DNA from 2 places in the Bacillus sp. 9.4 genome. Region 1 is predicted to be linked to the other one. Evidence: a T-box and tRNA genes for the amino acid it is inferred to sense, from the RefSeq annotation. Region 1 holds a T-box; the other holds one or more tRNA genes.

Region 1 (3,272 bases):
GAATTTTGCGCTGGAACGGTTGGAGGACTGGTATGAGTCTGCAAAGGAAAAGGACGTTTCAAGGGTTGTAATGAACCACGGCAGCCTGTCTATACACCATTTTCTGTATAATGATGCCGGGACCGGATATTTTACAAACTTCGAAAGAGCATCTGTCGGTCCGCCGCAAAACGACCTGCTCGGCTTTTATACAAAAATGTTCAGAGGCTTTCCGAAAGCTTGTCCGGAATGCGTCGAATGGTTTTATGGATATACGAAATCATTCCCTTTGCGTGAAGCGGAAGTCAGCCTTTTTCTCAGCTATATGGCATATCCGGCAGCCATGTACAAGGTGCTGAACGGTTATCAAACTGGGAAAAGACAGCATGAAAAAGAGGAATGTACACAATTATTAAAGGCTTATTGGCAAATGAAAAATATAGAGCCGTTTGTGATGAAAATCCATCAGATTGAACAAGAGAAAAAATTTCAGGCTGAAAACGAGTCCACGTCTTAATGGCGCGGACTTGTTTGTTTATATCCATTCTAAATGAAGGGCGCAAGCTAAAAAGATTAGGATTGCGAGCAGCAAAACATCAAAGGTTGTCGGAAAGAAAATGGTTCTGATTCCTTGAAAAATCGTAATGGGAATAATCACTTGTGCGGATACAAGCCGAATTTGCCTTACCCATGGCGGCAGTGAATAAGAGCTGAAACGTTTCTTCACGGTGCATCCTCCTCTACGCATTTACAAGCATCATATGTAAACTTGGGCAATAGGTGCCTGCCCATCTGTATAGAAAGCGGTGTTTTTGGAAAAGATGATTGACGAATCAAAAACACTTTTACTATAATAAAGAACATAAATAATGTATACAATGAGCTGATAAATACACCTGCTTAGAACGGGAAGAGTACAAAAAAGGCGCATGCAGAGAGAGAAGCCGTTTGCTGAAAGGCTTCTTATGTTGTCTGATTGGAAGGTCGCCCGGGAGCATAATTTCTTGAAAGAAGAGTAGAGAAATTCGGGAAACACCCGTTATCCGTTATAAGTGCATGAACTGATAGAGTTCATGAAAAAAGGTGGTACCGCGAAAGAGCTTTTCGTCCTTTTACAGGGATGAAGAGCTCTTTTTTCGTTCTCAGCCATTTTTAAACATGCTGGAGGGTTATGATGGAAACGAATGAACAAACAATGCCGACGAAATATGATCCGGCAGCGGTTGAAAAAGACCGATATGATTTTTGGCTAAAAGGCAAATTTTTTGAAGCGGGCAGTGACCAGACAAAAGAGCCATACTCTGTTGTCATCCCGCCGCCAAACGTAACAGGGAGACTTCACCTTGGCCACGCATGGGACACAACGCTGCAAGACATTGTAACAAGAATGAAACGCATGCAGGGCTATGATGTGCTGTGGCTTCCTGGCATGGACCACGCCGGCATCGCGACACAGGCTAAAGTGGAGGCGAAACTTCGTGAAGAAGGCAAATCCCGCTACGATTTAGGCCGTGAAAAATTCCTCGAAGAAACGTGGAAGTGGAAGGAAGAATATGCTGACTTTATTCGCAGCCAGTGGGCGAAATTAGGTCTTGGCCTAGATTATTCCCGTGAACGTTTTACGCTGGATGAAGGCTTGAGCAAAGCGGTAAGGGAAGTATTCGTTAAGCTTTATGAAAAAGGCCTGATCTACAGAGGCGAATATATTATTAACTGGGACCCAGCGACAAAAACAGCCCTATCCGACATTGAGGTGATTTACAAGGATGTTCAAGGCGCATTCTATCATATGAGCTATCCGCTTGCTGACGGTTCAGGCTCAATTGAAATTGCGACGACACGTCCTGAAACAATGCTCGGTGATACAGCTGTTGCCGTTCACCCTGAAGACGAGCGCTATAAACACCTTATCGGAAAAACGGTGATCCTGCCGATTGTAAATCGTGAAATTCCGATTGTCGGTGATGACTATGTTGATATGGAATTTGGTTCAGGTGCCGTGAAAATTACGCCTGCTCATGATCCGAACGACTTCGAGCTTGGCAACCGCCACAATTTAGAACGCATCCTTGTCATGAATGAAGATGGCACGATGAATGAAAATGCGCTCCAATATCAAGGTATGGATCGTTTTGAATGCCGCAAAAAGCTCGTGAAAGATTTACAGGAGGCGGGAGTTCTCTTCAAGATCGAGGATCATATGCACTCTGTCGGCCATAGTGAACGAAGCGGGGCTGTTGTGGAGCCTTATCTTTCTACACAATGGTTTGTGCGCATGCAGCCGCTTGCTGATGCAGCGATTGAGCTGCAAAAGAAAGAAGAAAAGGTCAACTTTGTGCCTGACCGTTTCGAAAAAACGTATTTACACTGGATGGAAAACATCCGCGACTGGTGTATCTCCCGTCAATTGTGGTGGGGCCATCGTATTCCTGCCTGGTATCATAAAGAAACAGGCGAGCTATATGTCGGGCTTGAAGCGCCGGAAGACAGCGAAAATTGGGAGCAGGATACAGACGTACTGGATACATGGTTCAGTTCTGCGCTATGGCCTTTCTCCACGATGGGCTGGCCTGATGTAACGGCTGAAGACTTTAAACGCTACTATCCGACAGATGTTCTCGTGACAGGGTACGATATCATTTTCTTCTGGGTATCACGCATGATTTTCCAAGGCATTGAATTTACAGGCGAGCGACCGTTCAAAGATGTTTTAATCCACGGCTTAATCCGTGACGAGCAAGGCCGGAAAATGAGTAAATCTCTTGGCAACGGTGTCGACCCGATGGATGTGATTGACAAGTACGGAGCCGATTCTCTGCGTTATTTCCTTGCGACTGGAAGCTCTCCTGGCCAGGATCTGCGCTTCAGCTATGAAAAAGTGGAATCGACCTGGAATTTTGCCAATAAAATTTGGAACGCTTCCCGTTTTGCATTAATGAATATGGATGGCATGACGTACGATGAGCTTGATCTGTCAGGCGAAAAGTCAGTCGCTGACAAGTGGATTTTAACGCGATTAAATGAAACGATCGAGCACGTGACCCAGCTTGCTGATCGATATGAATTTGGTGAAGTAGGACGCCATTTATATAACTTTATTTGGGATGATTTCTGTGATTGGTATATTGAAATGGCGAAGCTTCCGCTTTATGGAGAAGACGAAGCGGCTAAGAAAACTACCCGTTCCATCCTTGCTTACGTACTTGATCAAACGATGCGTCTGCTCCATCCGTTTATGCCATTCTTAACGGAGGAAATTTGGCAGCATCTTCCTCACCAAGGGGAATCGATTA
Region 2 (3,272 bases), on a different contig from region 1:
CCGACGACAACCTCAATGCTGTGATCCGCATCCTTGCTGATGGCGGAATTTTCATTGCAAGTAAGGGCGATGGTGTGTGCTCCGACTTTGCGGGCGTATCTTAGGGCGCCTGCGGCGTAGGGTGTGCGGCCGCTCGCTGCGATGGCAATGACGGTGTCATTTGAAGTGAGCTGTATGTTTCTTAAATCTTCAGCTCCTGCTTCTTCACTGTCTTCAATGCCCTCTGCTGCCTGTAAAAAGGCTTCGGGGCCTCCAGCCATGATTCCGATGACCTGATCTGGGCTTACGCTGTAGGTGGGAGGACATTCAACAGCATCCATGACGCCGAGTCTGCCGCTTGTGCCGGCGCCTGTATATATGAGCCGGCCTCCATTTTGAAACGATTCATAAGCGCAGTCTACAGCTGTTTTGATGTCGGGGAGAACCTCTTGAACGGCTGCAGCGACTTTCATATCTTCGTTGTTGATCATTTTGAGGATGCCGAGAGTGTTTGCTTTGTGGATTTCAACTGTTTGGCTATTGCGTGATTCTGTTGTAAGACGGTGAAGGTTTAATGGTTCTGACATGAGGATGCCCCCTGTTTTAAAATGATATATCTCAATATTCAGTATATTCATTTCTGTTATGATATTTCAACTATGTTTTTAAATTTTTGAAATTTTATTTCACTCAAGACTATAAGAAATGATGAAGGATCAACTGTTCTCCAAGCGGCCCGATTCTTCGCCGTCCTTTATCAAGGAACCCGCTTTTCATATAAAGGTGTTTTGCGCGTATGTTCAGATGATTGACGGCCAAGATGATTTCGTCGCACCATGGAAAATATCCGCTCACAAAAGCGGGAAGCAAAAGCATGGCTTTTTTCGCATAGCCTTTTCCGTGATGCACAGCGTTTAAAGACAGGGAGCTGAGCAGTAAAGCAAATGGATTGTTAGAATAAGAAGCAAGCGTTTCTTTTGATGCATGTAAAATGAAAAAACCGACTGGAAGGTCGTCTTTTAAGACGACAACCGGGTATCGGTCCTGTATGCCCAGAGCCTGAGACAGCACCTCTTTCGGGAGGGAGGTAAAGCGTTTGTCATCGTTGGTGAGCGTGAATGATTGGAGCTCGGGCAAGTGTTCAGGTTTATAGAAGGATAAAGAAATGTCTTGAGTCATGGGGTGGCCTCCTTACAATATGTCGTTAAGCTCGTTTTCCGAAATGACGCGGTAGCCCGCTTGTTTTAACAGTGCGGCGGTTACTCCGCTGCCGGTGATTTTTTTGCCAGAGAATGTGCCGTTATAGATAAAACCGCTTCCGCAAGATGGACTGTTTTCTTTTAATATGACGGCAGAAGCGTTGATTTCTTTTGCGTAAGCCAATGTTTTCGCGGCGCCTTCCATATATAGTTCTGTGACGTCTTCTCCTGAAGCTGTCACGATTTTCGCTGTTCCATTGAGGACATCCTCGCCGGTGCCTCCTATGATTTCTGCGGGTTCGCGTGGGGTAGAGAAGCCGCCGAGAAGTTCAGGGCAAGCCATGACTGCTTTCTTTTCATCGACGAGTTTTCTGATTTTCTCCGACGCTGCGTGAGAGCCGTTATATCTGCATTCAATGCCTCCAAGGCAGGAACTGACTAGAATCATATTGGTTTCTCCTCTCTTGCTTTGCTTGTCTCTATCATAAAATAAATGGCTTTAGTTGGGAGGCTTTTTCAGTTAAAAAAGGAGTTAAAAAGTTTGAAAATAAAAAATTTAATTTTCGTCTTTACAAACAGGGGGTGACCTGTATATAATAACTTTTGTCAGCTCGACGAGAACACAACGGCCCGTTGGTCAAGCGGTTAAGACACCGCCCTTTCACGGCGGTAACACGGGTTCGAATCCCGTACGGGTCACCATTTGGAGGATTAGCTCAGCTGGGAGAGCATCTGCCTTACAAGCAGAGGGTCGGCGGTTCGAGCCCGTCATCCTCCACCATCTTGCCGGTGTAGCTCAATTGGTAGAGCAACTGACTTGTAATCAGTAGGTTGGGGGTTCAAGTCCTCTTGCCGGCACTGTTTTTTCAAAATTTAATGTGGAGGGGTAGCGAAGTGGCTAAACGCGGCGGACTGTAAATCCGCTCCCTCAGGGTTCGGCAGTTCGAATCTGCCCCCCTCCACCATTATTGGGCTATAGCCAAGCGGTAAGGCAACGGACTTTGACTCCGTCATGCGTTGGTTCGAATCCAGCTAGCCCAGTCACAGACACCTTTGATCAAAAGGTGTCTTTTTTCTTTTCGGAAAAATCATTCCAACTTCTAACTGTTCAGTCTGTATAATAATTTTAAAAATATGTTAAGGTAGTTTATTCACGAATTACCATCTACACCCTGCCAAAAATTTGATAAACTTATTTTATAAAAAAATTGAAACCTTTTGAAACGAAGCTCGTATACATACAGACCGGTGAAGGCAGAGGTTAGATAAATATGGAAATGATGATTAAAAAAAGAATTAAACAAGTCAAAAAAGGCGACCAGAATGCATTTGCGGACATCGTAGATATTTACAAAGATAAAATTTATCAGCTTTGCTACCGTATGCTTGGCAATGTGCATGAGGCGGAGGATATTGCACAGGAAGCTTTCATCAGAGCGTACGTTAATATCGACAGTTTTGATATTAACCGGAAATTTTCAACTTGGCTTTATCGAATCGCGACCAATTTGACCATTGACCGCATTCGCAAAAAGAAGCCGGATTATTACCTCGATGCAGAGGTGGCTGGTACGGAAGGCTTGACCATGTATTCTCAAATCGCCGCAGATGGTGTTTTGCCTGAAGATGCAGTTGTGTCGCTGGAGCTCTCAAACACGATACAGCAGAAAATTTTAAAGCTTCCTGACAAATACAGAACAGTCATCGTATTAAAGTATATTGACGAACTCTCATTAATTGAAATTGGGGAGATTCTAAACATTCCTGTGGGGACTGTGAAAACGCGGATTCACAGAGGCAGAGAGGCTCTTAGAAAACAATTAAGGGATCTTTAAGTGGGGTGATGAAATGAGCTGTCCTGAACAAATTGTGCAGCTTATGCATATGCATCTTGATGGAGATATCCTTCCAAAAGATGAACACGTATTAAATGAACATCTGGAGACATGCGAGAAATGCAGAAAGCATTTTTACGAGATGGAGAAATCCATAGCGCTCGTACGGAGCACATCGCATGTCGAAGCCCCCGCGGATTTTACCGCTAATGTCATGGCAAAATTGCCTAAGGAGAAGAAAAGAGCTTCTGTAAAAAGA

Evidence for each region. A T-box is a leader RNA that pairs with one kind of tRNA and senses whether it is charged. The one in region 1 lies ahead of valS (valine--tRNA ligase), so its partner is inferred to be a tRNA-Val.
Region 2: it has a tRNA-Val gene. The T-box ahead of valS (valine--tRNA ligase) is inferred to sense a tRNA for this amino acid. The anticodon was not compared.

Annotation. Positions count from the first base shown of each region.
Region 1 is NZ_JBVFMU010000001.1:872,554-875,825, reverse strand. It holds gene cotN (spore coat protein CotN) at 1-496, shown strand, start outside; gene ACZ07B_RS05300 (hypothetical protein) at 515-706, opposite strand; T-box leader at 872-1,094, shown strand; gene valS (valine--tRNA ligase) at 1,154-3,272, shown strand, end outside.
Region 2 is NZ_JBVFMU010000005.1:16,295-19,566, forward strand. It holds gene murQ (N-acetylmuramic acid 6-phosphate etherase) at 1-566, opposite strand, end outside; gene ACZ07B_RS17765 (GNAT family N-acetyltransferase) at 676-1,158, opposite strand; gene ACZ07B_RS17770 (2-thiouracil desulfurase family protein) at 1,171-1,626, opposite strand; tRNA gene ACZ07B_RS17775 (tRNA-Glu) at 1,806-1,880, shown strand; tRNA gene ACZ07B_RS17780 (tRNA-Val) at 1,884-1,959, shown strand; tRNA gene ACZ07B_RS17785 (tRNA-Thr) at 1,964-2,036, shown strand; tRNA gene ACZ07B_RS17790 (tRNA-Tyr) at 2,059-2,143, shown strand; tRNA gene ACZ07B_RS17795 (tRNA-Gln) at 2,148-2,219, shown strand; gene sigW (RNA polymerase sigma factor SigW) at 2,450-3,013, shown strand; gene rsiW (anti-sigma-W factor RsiW) at 3,027-3,272, shown strand, end outside.